One region of the Oxobacter pfennigii genome, then DNA from elsewhere that is predicted to be linked to it. Evidence: riboswitches for the same ligand, from Rfam matches in the RefSeq annotation. Region 1 holds a riboswitch; each other region holds the start of a gene.
The links. Region 1 has a riboswitch for cobalamin ahead of OXPF_RS21650 (ECF transporter S component). Riboswitches for the same ligand answer to the same signal wherever they lie in the genome.

Region 2: another riboswitch for cobalamin. It lies ahead of OXPF_RS20895 (ABC transporter substrate-binding protein); the one in region 1 lies ahead of OXPF_RS21650 (ECF transporter S component).
Region 3: another riboswitch for cobalamin. It lies ahead of OXPF_RS13755 (DUF4430 domain-containing protein); the one in region 1 lies ahead of OXPF_RS21650 (ECF transporter S component).

What each region holds. Positions count from the first base shown of each region.
Region 1 covers NZ_LKET01000027.1:29,527-33,803, reverse strand. Annotated here, with positions in the region: gene OXPF_RS06250 (efflux RND transporter permease subunit) at 1-1,338, shown strand, start outside; cobalamin riboswitch at 1,422-1,594, shown strand; gene OXPF_RS21650 (ECF transporter S component) at 1,759-2,262, shown strand; gene OXPF_RS06240 (hypothetical protein) at 2,262-2,993, shown strand; gene OXPF_RS06235 (MarR family winged helix-turn-helix transcriptional regulator) at 3,016-3,459, opposite strand; gene OXPF_RS06230 (MATE family efflux transporter) at 3,449-4,277, opposite strand, start outside.
Region 2 covers NZ_LKET01000068.1:306,705-310,981, forward strand. Annotated here, with positions in the region: gene OXPF_RS20880 (SpoIIE family protein phosphatase) at 1-556, shown strand, start outside; gene OXPF_RS20885 (ferritin family protein) at 608-817, shown strand; gene OXPF_RS20890 (double-cubane-cluster-containing anaerobic reductase) at 953-2,107, shown strand; cobalamin riboswitch at 2,167-2,363, shown strand; gene OXPF_RS20895 (ABC transporter substrate-binding protein) at 2,488-3,453, shown strand; gene OXPF_RS20900 (FecCD family ABC transporter permease) at 3,440-4,277, shown strand, end outside.
Region 3 covers NZ_LKET01000039.1:86,083-90,359, reverse strand. Annotated here, with positions in the region: gene OXPF_RS13755 (DUF4430 domain-containing protein) at 1-1,984, opposite strand, end outside; cobalamin riboswitch at 2,189-2,376, opposite strand; gene OXPF_RS13750 (nitrogenase component 1) at 2,472-3,764, opposite strand; gene OXPF_RS13745 (nitrogenase component 1) at 3,733-4,277, opposite strand, start outside.

The DNA.
Region 1 (4,277 bases):
ATAAAGTCGGTATTTTCAAGGGCGGGTTCCGGCGGAGGTTATCTTGGCGGGGGCTCAAACAGCGGCTCTATTACAGTAATGCTGAAAAGCTTAAGCGAAAGAGAGAGAGGCTCTCTTGAAGTAGCAGATGAAATACGTAATCTGGTAAAGGATATACCCGGTGCTAAAATAGGAGTTACGGCCGCAACCGGCAGCATGGGTATGATGGGAGGTTCTCCTATAAGCATAAGCATAAAGGGAGACGATTTGGAAGAGCTGAAAAGAATAAGCGATGATTTTGAAAATATAATAAGATCTGTCGAAGGAACAAGAGAACCAAGCTCCAGCCTGGACAGAGAGGTACCCGAAGTTCAGATAAAAATAGACAGGCGTGCTGCCACCCAGTATGGCCTGACAGCCTCCCAGATAGCGTCAGCCGTAAGGGGAAATATTACAGGAAGAACGGCGACAACACTGAAATATGACGGTGATGAGCTGGACGTAGTTATAAAGAGCGATAATTTGTACAATGAAAGCTTATCCAATTTAAAGCAGATAATAATACAGACAGCCTCGGGTGCCAGCGTTACTATAGGCCAGGTGGCCGAGGTAACCATAGAAAAAGGCCCCATAACCATAAACAGGGATAATCAGGTTAGGGTGGTTACCGTATCCAGCCAGATTATGGGAAGAGACCTTTTGAGCGTGACAAATGATATAAATCAAAAGCTTATGGAATATAATATGCCGGACGGATATATTTTTGAGATAGGCGGAGAAAGCCAGCAGCAGCAGGAAGCTTTTGCCGATCTTGGAATGGCGCTCGTTCTTGCCCTTATCATAGTTTACATGGTAATAGCATCCCAGTTTGAGTCATTGCTGAATCCATTTATAATCATGCTGTCAGTGCCCTTCTCATTTTCGGGAGGCGCCCTGGCTCTGGCATTGACAAGAAGGTCTTTAAGCGTCCCGGCTTTTATAGGAGTTATAATGCTGGCCGGTATAGTTGTTAATAATGCCATAGTGCTGATAGACTACATTATAACAAGAAGAAAAAGAGGAGAGGACAGGAGGACTGCCGTTATAAATGCAGGCCCCATAAGGCTAAGACCGATATTGATGACGACTTTGACAACCATTTTAGGCCTTATGCCCATGGCATTAGGAATAGGCGAAGGAGCCGAGACTATGGCGCCTATGGGTACGGTGGTTATAGGCGGATTGACCCTTTCAACCTTATTGACACTGGTCTTTATCCCGGTAACCTATACATTGTTTGATGATCTTTCGGTATTTCTTAAGACAAAGCTATTTAAAAGGAAAAATACCGTTGCAGGAGATATAACAGCAGAAATGTAGTTTTAAATATTGTTTTAAGCAGCTAAATGTGATAATATAAACATGATATGATAATTCCTTACAGGAATTATCATATCATGAAAGCTAAATAAAAGCGTGAAGGTGCCATTATGGATAATAGGGAATGAGGTGAAAATCCTCAGCGGACCCACCACTGTACACGGTAGAGATTTTCAATTGCCACTGGCTTTTGCCGGGAAGGCGAAAGTCTTGTTATTCCGTAAGCCAGGAGACCTGCCTTTATGTAATATGTCTGTGCAGACAGGCAGCAGGATGACGGTAAAGTCCTTAAATACGGTATTTTTGTATTTAAGGACTTTTTTATATGTAATAAAGGGTTCCCGGGACCTGCTATAGCAATCAAAGATTGCCATAGTAGGTGGGATTCTTATTTTTAAAATTTCAAGGGGGAAAAGTATTATGAAAAAACAAAAAACAATTATTATGATGGGCCTTTTTATCGCTCTTAGCATCATAGGTGGGTACATAAAAATCCCTAATCCCGTTACATCAAGCATTGCATTTGATTCGCTGCCGGCATTTTTAGCATCTCTTGTCCTGGGAGGATTGCCGGGGGCTGCCGTGGCATTTTTAGGACATATGCTGTCAGCGGCATTGGGAGGTTTTCCTATGAGCTTGCCGATCCATCTCGTTGTAGCCGTTGAAATGGGAATAATAATGGTGGTATTCAGCTTTATAGCAAATAAAATTAACTTGATTGTGGCAATTATAGCAGGTATTATATTAAATGGTATTGTATCACCTGTTATACTGATATTCATTCCTAACTTAGGGCTGCCGGTATTTTTGGCATCACTTCTGCCGTTGATGGCTGCCAGCATATTCAATGTAATTTTGGCTGCAGTAGTTTTCTCATCCATTAAAAATGTAGGATTTGTGAAGGAGATTCAGGAGGCTAAATAATGGGATATTTTGGTCGGGATGTTGAGGTTGTGGATTGCGGCAATGTTTATATAGTGACTGCCTGCGATTCCAGCGGAGCTATAGGAAGCAAAGAGCTGGATGTCGTGAAGGTTACGCCTTATATAGTAGGAAGATATGCAGCCAGAGTGCCGCTTTTAGAGATATTGTCGGCAGGTGCATATCCCATAGTCATGTCCGTCACAATCTCAAACGAGCTGAATCCCACTGGAGAAGGCATACTGGACGGAGTATACGACGAGCTGAAGGCAAATGATATAAAGGAACTGCCAATAGCAATAAGCACTGAAAAAAATATGACCACAAAACAAACTGCCGTTGGCGTCACAGTTGTAGGAAGGTGCGGCAAAGAAGAGCTTAGGATTGGAACGTCAAGGGCTTTGGATGATGTGTATTTCTTAGGCATTCCCAAGGTAGGAAATGAGGTTGACGATCCGGATGATAAAGAGGTGGCAAAAGGAAATCATATAAAGCTGCTATCCTTTATCGAAGGGGTTCATGATATATTGCCCGTAGGCTCAAGAGGTATATTGGCAGAAGCGCAAACATTGGCTAAAAGCAATGGGTGTGAATTGATACTTGAACTCATAGGTGATGTGGATGTAAATAAATCCGCCGGTCCTTCCACCTGCCTTTTGTTTACCTGTTCACCCGGAACTAAGATTCCGAAATTTTTACATGCGCCAGTGGCTAGGATAGGCCGATTAAAATAGTTTATAGAAGAGATAAAGAGTCTTAAAGACTCTTTATCTCTTTTAATATCTCCTGAAATTCATTCATAGAGCTTATAAGCCGCTCAAGTTTGTCTTCAGAAAGCTTTTCCAATCTGCTGCCTATGATGTCCAGCTTTTTATCAAGGTCCTCATTTAAAAATTCCTGACCTTTATTTGAAAGGCTGTAAAATGTATTTCGCCTGTCCTTTGTATCGCTTTCCCTTGTAATATAGCCTTCCTCATCAAGCTTGTTTAGCATTATGCAGGTGCTGGAGCTTGATAAATTAAGCTTTTCACTGAGTTCTTTCAAAGTGCAGCGCTCCAATATTTTAAGGTTAAGCATGGTTTTAAACTGCTGCTCGGTTATGGGTCGGCTGTCATTGTGATAATTATGATAAATCTTCATGTGGCTGTTGAAATTTACGAAAAAATTTAAAAGTTTCCGGGCCGTTTCCTTATTCTGCATTGAGTACACTCCTTCTGACTACTGCTTTGTTTTTCCATTTGTCTGTTCTGTAATAACTATAGCACATCAAAAGACCAGCTATCCAGGCTACAGGAATGCCCCACCATATGCCGTCGGAACCAATTCTGGCAGATAAAAGCGCCGATGCGGGAATTCTTATGACCCATAGGGAAAGTATGGTAAAGAGCATAGGTACAAATGTATCTCCGGCGCCTCTTAATACCGCATTGACTATAAACTGGGTGGAGAATACTATAAAGAAGGCTCCCACTATGGTTAAATATCTTCCGCCTATTGCCTTTACGGCGGCGTCTGAGGTAAATATCGATATGAGGTGCTTTCCAAAGAGTATTACAACTATGGATATTGTCAAGGATATAGTGCCGGATATCAAAATTCCTGCCTTAAATCCCTGTTTTACTCTTTCGGGCTTGTTGGCTCCGATGTTCTGCCCTACAAAGGTGGATACCGCCATGGATACGTTCATACAGGGCATTACTGCAAAGGATTCAATCCTGGTAGCCGCCGTGTAGGCTGCCATGGTGTCGGTTCCGTAGCCGTTTACAATTCTGGTCAATGCCATCATTCCGGCAGAGACCAACATTTGCTGTACGCCGGAGGGAAGGCCTATTCTTACTATGGTTTTAAATATTTCTTTATCATAGGTCATGCCTTTAATGCTGAATCTTAAAACCTCGTGGGTTCTGTTAAGATGGAATACTCCAAAGGCAAAGGAACATGCCTGTGCGATTACCGTCGCCCATGCCGCTCCTGCGACGCCCCAGTTGAATACCATTACAAAGATCAAATCCAGTATG
Region 2 (4,277 bases), on a different contig from region 1:
GGATAGTGCCATGCTGGCGATTTTTATAAAGGATACTATAGGAAGTTTTTTCAGGTTAAAACATACACCCGGTCAATTATTATCGCCTAAAGAAATCATGGATTTCTTTATTGAACACTATTTAAAGGAAGGTTATCCCGAGGAATATCTGGTATGCTTGCTTATGGCAGTTATTGATTTGAAGACAAATGAACTTACTTACTGCAATGCCGGCCTTCATATCAGTCCTTTATTAATAAAGGATAAAGAAAATATAACAGAGCTTGGCAATGCGAATCTTCCCATATCAACAGCCATAGGTGCCCAATTGTTAAAATATGAGGATTCTACAGCACACTTTTCTCCTGGGATGACCCTGCTCATTATGTCTGACGGACTGCCAGAACAAATGTCTCACAATGAATTTTATGAAGGCAGGCTTAAGAAACTGGTTGCCGAAATTCATCAACTGAATCCTGCTCAAATGGTTAATAAAATTCATGAGGATTTCATTGACTTTTTAAGTTATGAGAAAACCAGGGACGATATAACTTTGGTTGCAGTAAAACTGCTATAAGCGTGAACATGCTGACAAGTTTTAAGTTTATATTATGAAGGGATAGATTATATGCAAAAAATACTGACTGGCATTTTGGAAGCTATCGAAGATGAAATTAAAGCCCAGCAGCATTATCAAAAGCTGGCTGACCACGCAGAGGATCCAATGGTAAAGAAATTTTTTGAACAGATGAGAACAGACGAAGAAGAGCATGAGAGAATACTTCGCACCCGTTATGAAGGTTTTGCAAAAATGCTGAAAGCAAACAAAGAAAAATAAACCACCCTAAAATCTTAATCATTTAGAGAATTGCTTTTTTAAATTAATTATGGCTGTTATATTGGTTTTTTCAATTAGTAATAAGGCTGTCATTCATATATAATTACTTTTAAAATGAAAGCTTGGAGTGATTTGATGATTAATTTGCCTGAAGCATTTGATACATTCAGTGAAGCAAGAAAAGCAGGATTTATTGAAATCATGAAATTAAAGGAAGAAGGCAGGAAAGTTGTCGGAACTTACTGTACTTTTACCCCCTGGGAAATCATAATGGCAGCAGGCGCTATACCCATATCCCTTTGCGGTACAAGCAATGAACCCATAGCTGCGGCTGAAGAAGTACTTCCAAGAAACTTATGCCCTCTTATAAAATCCAGTTATGGACATGCAATTACCGATACCTGCCCTTATTTTTATTTTTCAGACATGCTAGTCGGTGAAACCACCTGTGACGGAAAAAAGAAAATGTACGAATACCTCGGTGAGATAAAACCAATGCATATAATGCAATTGCCCCAGTCCGGCAGCAACGGTAAATCTCTTGCGCTTTGGAGAGATGAAATAATCTCCCTTAAAGAACGAGTGGAAAAAGAGTTCAATGTTGAAATAACCTATGAAAAGCTCAAAAAGGCAATAAAGGACAGAAACGAACAAAGAAAAGCTTTAAAGGAGTTTTACGAGCTGGCTTTGTTTTGCCCTCCCCCTATTTCAGGCTACGAAATGTTTCAGGTACTTAACGGTGCAAATTTTAAAACCAGCAAAGAAGAACAGGTTGACTCCGTTGCTGCCCTGACAAAGCAAATAAAAGAGCTTTATGATAAAGGCGCAAGGAGAAATCTTCAAGACAGCCCCAGGATACTAATTACCGGCTGCCCCATAGGCGGTGTCAGTGAAAAAATAGTAAAGGCTGTTGAGGACAACGGCGGTGTGATAGTTTGTTTTGAAAACTGCAGCGGTGTTAAAGCTATAGATACACTTGTTGATGAAGATAAAGACCCTTTTGAAGCGCTGGCTGAAAAATATATAAGTATAGCCTGTTCCTGTATGTCGCCAAATAACAACAGGATTGAATTATTATCAGAGCTTATAGATAAATACAGGGTTCAGGGAGTAATAGACGTCATTCTTCAAGCATGTCATACCTATAATATTGAAACCTACAGCGTTAAAAGACTTGTGAATGAAAAGAAGAATTTGCCTTATATAAGCATTGAAACCGATTATTCGCAAAATGATACAGGTCAGCTTAAAACAAGGCTGGCTGCCTTTGTTGAAATGCTTGACGCCTGATGCACAAAACACTCATTCCCCTTGACAAAGCTGTCCTGGCGGGTTAAAATTATACAGCAACTAGAATAATCCGTCTGTATGCGTAAAATGCGCCGGAGCGTTATACTACCGCTCTGTGGGGACGCCGATGTAATTTCGGGGCTATCCCAGTAACCGTGAAGCTGATGAAAGGGTATTAAGTCACTGCCGCAGGGTGGGAAGGCACCCCAGTAAGATGAAGCCAAGCCGGGAGACCTGTATAGACATTATGCTTACCTCTGGGGTTGGGATGGTCGGCTGTATAGGCATTGTGCCAGTCTGAAAATGTTTCTTGCCGCTCCTATCTGGATGGGAGCGGTTATTCTTTTATACAAATATATACAAGAAAGGGGCTTTTCATTATGAAACGCCAGATATTGTCAATTGCTTTATCTGCAGCTCTTGCCATATCCATGTTAGCAGGCTGTGCAACCAATTCTGAAAACACTCCGTCGCCGACACCCACAGGTACAGTTGAACCTACAGCCAAAACTGTGTATCCGCTCACTGTAACGGACATGACCGGGCGTGAAGTGACAATAAAAGAACCCGTTACAAGGATAGTTGCAATCACTGCTGCCAATGCCGAGATTGTCTATGCTCTTGGCTTAGGTGATACTATGGTAGGCCGTGGCGAATACTGTGACTACCCGGCGGAAGTACTTGAAGTTGCGTCTGTCGGCTCGGGCAATGATACCAACATTGAACAGATTATTTCCCTCAAACCTCAAGTAGTTTTTATGGGGACCATGGCTCAAACAAATGAGCAAATAAACCAACTCACTCAAGCCGGCATTGCCGTAGTGGCTTCCGATGCAATTGATATTGCTGGTACATACAAGAGTATCGCACTTATGGGCAAGATACTCAATAGAAATGAAGAAGCGGCTAAAATAATTGAAAATATGAAAACAAAGATTGATGACATTGGTGCAAAAGCCTCTGCCAAAGCATCCGGCAAGAGCATTTACTTTGAGGTTTCGCCTCTGGAATTTGGCTTGTGGACTGCTGGAAGCAATACATTTATGGATGAGGCTGCTAATATATTAGGCTTAAAAAATACCTTCGGAGACATCAGCGATTGGGCAGAAATCTCTGAAGAGCAAGTACTGGAACGCAATCCCGACTACATTATGACAGTAACTATGTATTTTGGTGAGGGTCTTGAACCTGTCGAAAGTATCAAATCCCGTCCCGGCTGGAATAACGTAAAGGCTGTCGCAAATAACGGAATTATAAATATGCCGAATAACGAGCTGACACGTCCCGGCCCCCGCCTTGCCGACGGAGTAGAGATGCTCTACAACTTTGTCTATGGCGGCCAATAAATCCAAGCCAGAAGGTTTCCGGCTTACTGAGTACCTGATCTTCGGGGCGGTAACTCTCGTTGTGGCAATACTGTGCGTTGCGCTGGGCAGCGTGAATGTGCCTCTGTCGGAGTTTATGAAAAGCGTAATAATAATGACCATACGCTTGCCGCGAGTGCTGTGTGTGGCGCTGGCAGGAGCGTCACTGTCGGTTGGCGGTGCGGCAATGCAGGGCTTGCTTAAAAACCCCCTGGCAGACGGGACTACCCTTGGGGTCAGCGGAGGTGCCTCCTTAGGCGCCGTCCTTGCCATTGCGTTAGGTCTGTCAATCCCCGGCTTTCCTTTTGCCGGAACGGTCTTAACGGCTATGCTATTTGCTTTTATATCCATTATAACGGTGCTTGCGCTGGCCTATAAGCTGGATTTTTCTCTGTCAACCAATACCATAATCCTTTTAGGCGTGATATTCAATATGTTTGTATCCAGCATAACTTCGCTGTTAGTTACCTTTGCAGGCGAAAAGGTAAAGACCATAGTATTTTGGACTATGGGGAGCTTTGCGGGATGCACTTACGGAAACGCCGCAATGCTTTTAGGTGCCCTGGTTCTGTTCGGCGGATTACTGATGCTCCAGACCCGAGAACTCAATGCTTTTGCCGTTGGAGAGGACAATGCAAGGAACATCGGCGTGAATGTCAGACAAGTCAAGCTTCTGGTTTTAATCTGTGTGTCAGCGCTAATCGGCGTGTGTGTCAGCATTAGCGGAACTATCGGTTTCGTAGGATTGGTAACACCTCATATGATACGCATGGTTGTAGGGCCAAACCATAAGAGACTGCTCCCGG
Region 3 (4,277 bases), on a different contig from region 1:
CGCCTGAACTGCTTCGGTCCTTGTTCAAAATGATCCTAATAACACCCACGCCTCCAAAAGCTCCGGATGCGGGATAGCAGCCATCCAATGTGACGGTATAAGTGTAATCTCCGTTGAGGCCGTCGAAATGCCCCTCCGTCCCGGAAACCTCATTATTCTCACTGTCAAAAACTTTAATGAGCGCACCGGCGGCGCTGTCAACTCCCTCTCCGGCTATAATCTCAAAGTCTACGCTATAGTACATGGAAAGAGAGATTTCGTTTGTCCCATTTTCTGAAACTGTGAATTCGCCAGTTATGGTTGGGAATCCTTCCTTTGAGACCTCATAGTTATATGTACCGTCTTCCAGGGAGTAGGTGAAAGTACCTCCCGATACCGAGACAGGGACATAGGTAAAGCCGTCACGGAATATCTTTACTATTGCCTCTGGGTTATCCACAATAAATGTAAACACCCTCGGGTCGGTCATATTGACGGTGGTGATATTATATGTTCCCGTTATTCCCAGGCATTCGGCGGTAATGGTGGCAGTGCCCGCCGATTTAGCCGCAACGACGCCGCTGTCATCTACTGTAGCCACACCGGGGTTGCTGCTGCTCCAGTTTACAACATAATTGGGAGAAACGCTCAAAGGCACGGCACTTCCTACCTTTAGGCTCTCTACGCCTGCCGGCTGCGATACCTCAAAGGATTGGGGCAGTGATGACACGGCAGCATCCTTCTTTACCGGGTTTGCCACTATGCTGTCCACCTTGAAGGTAGCACAGTAAAGGCCCTCGCTTTCGGATGTGACATATTTGTCTCCAGCCTGCATATAATATGTATCTCCAAGCTTGCCTGCAAAAGCCACGTAATAGGCAGCCATGGGAAGATTAGCCGCCATATCCCGGACATATCCGGTGCCCGGATCATGGTTTAATGCAAGCTGTGTGCTGCTTTCTACAGGGCTGTCTAATTTTAAAGAAACGATGCCCTTTCCATCAATAAATTTGCCTGTACCATTGCAAAATACGGCGCCTTTCATAACATCAAATGAGGCTCTGTTACCCGAAGCCGCAATAAAGGATGCGTTATCCTTAATACTCATTGTTGAATCTTTAGCAAGATATACTCCGTTGGTCTGCCCATAGGTAAACAAAGAGCCTACCTTGACTGTAACCGGCCCGTCGGAGCGTATTCCATAGGATTGATCAACGCTGGTGGCATTGATCAATGTGACGGTACCGCCGTTTTGTATAAAAGAGGTACCGCTGCCACTGATCATAAGTGCCGCTGAGGTTCCTGCTCCTACTTTTTCCTGAAGGGCAACATTCAGGCTACCGCTGTTTACGGTAAGGGTTGGACCCGATGTAGCCTCCCCTCCTTTTGTCAGGTAGAAGCCATTGGATGTGTTAACACCCGTAGTGTTGGTAACCGTAACGTCAGCTTCATCAATGGTAATATCTCCGCTGGAATAAATTGGGTAGGAGCTACCAATGATATTAAGAGTGCCTGTACCCTTTATATTCAACTCTCCGTTTCCAATCCTGAACCCGGGTCCTTTTTCGTTGGAAATTGTATTGTCGGTGCCTGCCTTGACCGTCAGGTTGACAACAGCTCCGCCTTCAACAGAAAAAGCGTTGGCATTGGTGGCGGCATCGGCCGGTCGCAGGATTGCCGCGTTATCTAAGGTCAGGTTGACTGTACCTGCCGTGTCTATACTGACTATGGTTGATGTTGTGACGCCGGTAATCACATAATTACCGCCCTCGGTTATGGAAATATTCTCCGTAGCTTCCGAAAGATCTATTTCCACCGTAGTCGGAGTAGTAACATATGCAACAGCCGCCCCGTCAATGGCTTTAGTATAGCTGGCTGCAAGATGGCTCCCTGCTTCGGCCAGCGCATTGGCAGGGAATAATGATAACAGCATCATCAACACCATTAACGTTGAAAGCAGCCGCTTCAGCTTTTTTTGATACGTCTTCTTATGAAATAATTTCATTACGCTCTTTTTTCCCCCTTTAAAATAAAATTTATATACGTCTATTAAGCCTGTCTCTCTGAAATCACCCCCTTAAAAAGCAAAATAAAAAAACACCTCAATACTTTCAGAGGTGTTTAAAACACAATTTATTTTAAACAGCCAAAATAACCCAGACTGCCCTATAATATCGTTTCCCGACACTGTATTATCTTTCCCTCCGAAAGATTCAACAATTATCGGGCAGGTCTCCTGGCTGAGCTTCATCCTACTCCCTTATCTTCCCGGAATATATTCCAGTGATTTTTCAAGGTTTCGTCAACATCACAGTAACGGTGGGCTGCAGTGGTATTTCACCACTTTCCCTTTTAACCCATCCCTGTGGAATGGGCACCCGGTAATGGAATATTCAGTTTTAACATTAATAAAAATATAGCATACACTTACATCCAATACAATAGTAAAAGGGGTTTATAAATATCTTTTTTCGAAACAGAGTCTTTAAAATTTAAATAAATCTCAATCCGTTAATTACCTGCTCCAGTAAAAATAAAGCTCCTCTTTCTCCAAATAAAAACTTCTCGGTAACATCCACATATCCCAATGTCGGCATTGCTATTTCTACTCCGCAGAAGGTATCATCATTAAGCTTAAGCTGTGAAATGGTACTGCCGTCTGCAAATAACATATGGGTAGGTGTTTCTATAATTGGCCTGTCTAAAACTTCTTCGTAGCTAATGCCGGTCAGAAAGTCCTTGAGCTTTATATTAAAGGAAGTATCCGCTTCCGGCAAAATTGAAACAGCAGCCGGTATCATCCCGAGATAAGTACACAGCCATTTTGTCAGAGCGTAAGCTACAGAAGCCTCGGCCTTAACGGAAAATAACGAACCCTTTGGCAATCCCAGAAGAGATGAATACCGTGCCAGGAATAAATATGCCCTGGCTCTGGCTCTTTCTATTACTTCAATTGCCTTTTCCGGGTTTGCATCCAAGGCAATACAGACCTGCCTTATAAAGGCTTCCGCTGCATCAAAACCTATAGGAGGACCTTCATCGGGTACAATATATGGAATTTCATATTCGGCTTTAAACTTCTCTGCTATTTTCATTCCGTATTCGGGATAAAGCACAACATTTAATTGAGCCTCCGGCGCATGAGTTATTGTCTCTACAGAATCCGTTGCTCCTAAAGCCGAAATAACTTCAATGCCGCACAGATTTAAAAGAGCCTCTATGGCCTTATAATTGCTTTCAAAATACTTTTGATAAATACATAAGCCTATAAGGTTTACGGTTTTTTTACGGGTGCTTTTAGGACACATTGTAATGGTATCCATGACCTTCATTATGGCATTTTGATATCCTACGCCGAAGCTTCCCGAATAACCCGTGTTTTCCATTGAAAAACAGTAAATGCCGCTGACCTCCTGCTGGAGAAACTTCTCCAAATCGTCCCCTATCAGGGCGGCACCGGGAGAATTTATTACGGCAATCAACTTAAAATTCTTTTTTGTAACAGACCGCAGTATGGCCGTAAGCTTTTCACCGCTTCCGAAAACGTAATCATGGCTGTCAAGATAGGTGGAAGGTACCCTGGGCTGCCCGAAGTAAAAATCCTCGGAATACTCAAGAGGGTCGAAGGAAAGACTCCTTAAGTACTGGCTGTCGGATACGGCGCTGTGATAGAATTTGCATCCTGTCGGCCCGTTCAATATTACACAGGCATCCTTAATTCCTTCGATGGCAAAAACCGCACCCGTTAAATTATCAGGAGAAATATTTTCTGAATAAAATGTCATCCTTCTTCCACCCTTCCTTTAGGTTCATCCTGAAAAGCTGGCTCCATCGCCTTGCCATTATAACGCCGCTTAAAAAACCGGCAGTGGGGCAAAGAGGTATGGTATCCGCAAGTATGTCTCCATCCAGGTTTGTCGATGAGTAATTGGTAAGCAGAATATCAGGTTTTATCCGCTTTAGGTCGCCCGGCCTGTTTTCGTTATTATATTGAATGTGCAGCTCCTCGATTTTGTCTTTATATTCCGTCTGAAACAGGTTCTCCTGTGAATAATTCAGGATTCCCACAAATACTATTCTCATCTCCAAGTCTATTGCAGTCTGTAAAATCCAGTCTATATTATGATTAAATGTAGCAATCATAAGCTTTTTGCCCCTCATGTAAGGCTTTATTACATTAATCTCCTCATCATATTTTATTTTATATGCTGCAATTATGGAGTCTACATCCTCTTTATGAAAATACTCTCCTATTTTGCGAACCCACAGACAGCTTTCGTTAAACCCTACAGGAAAAG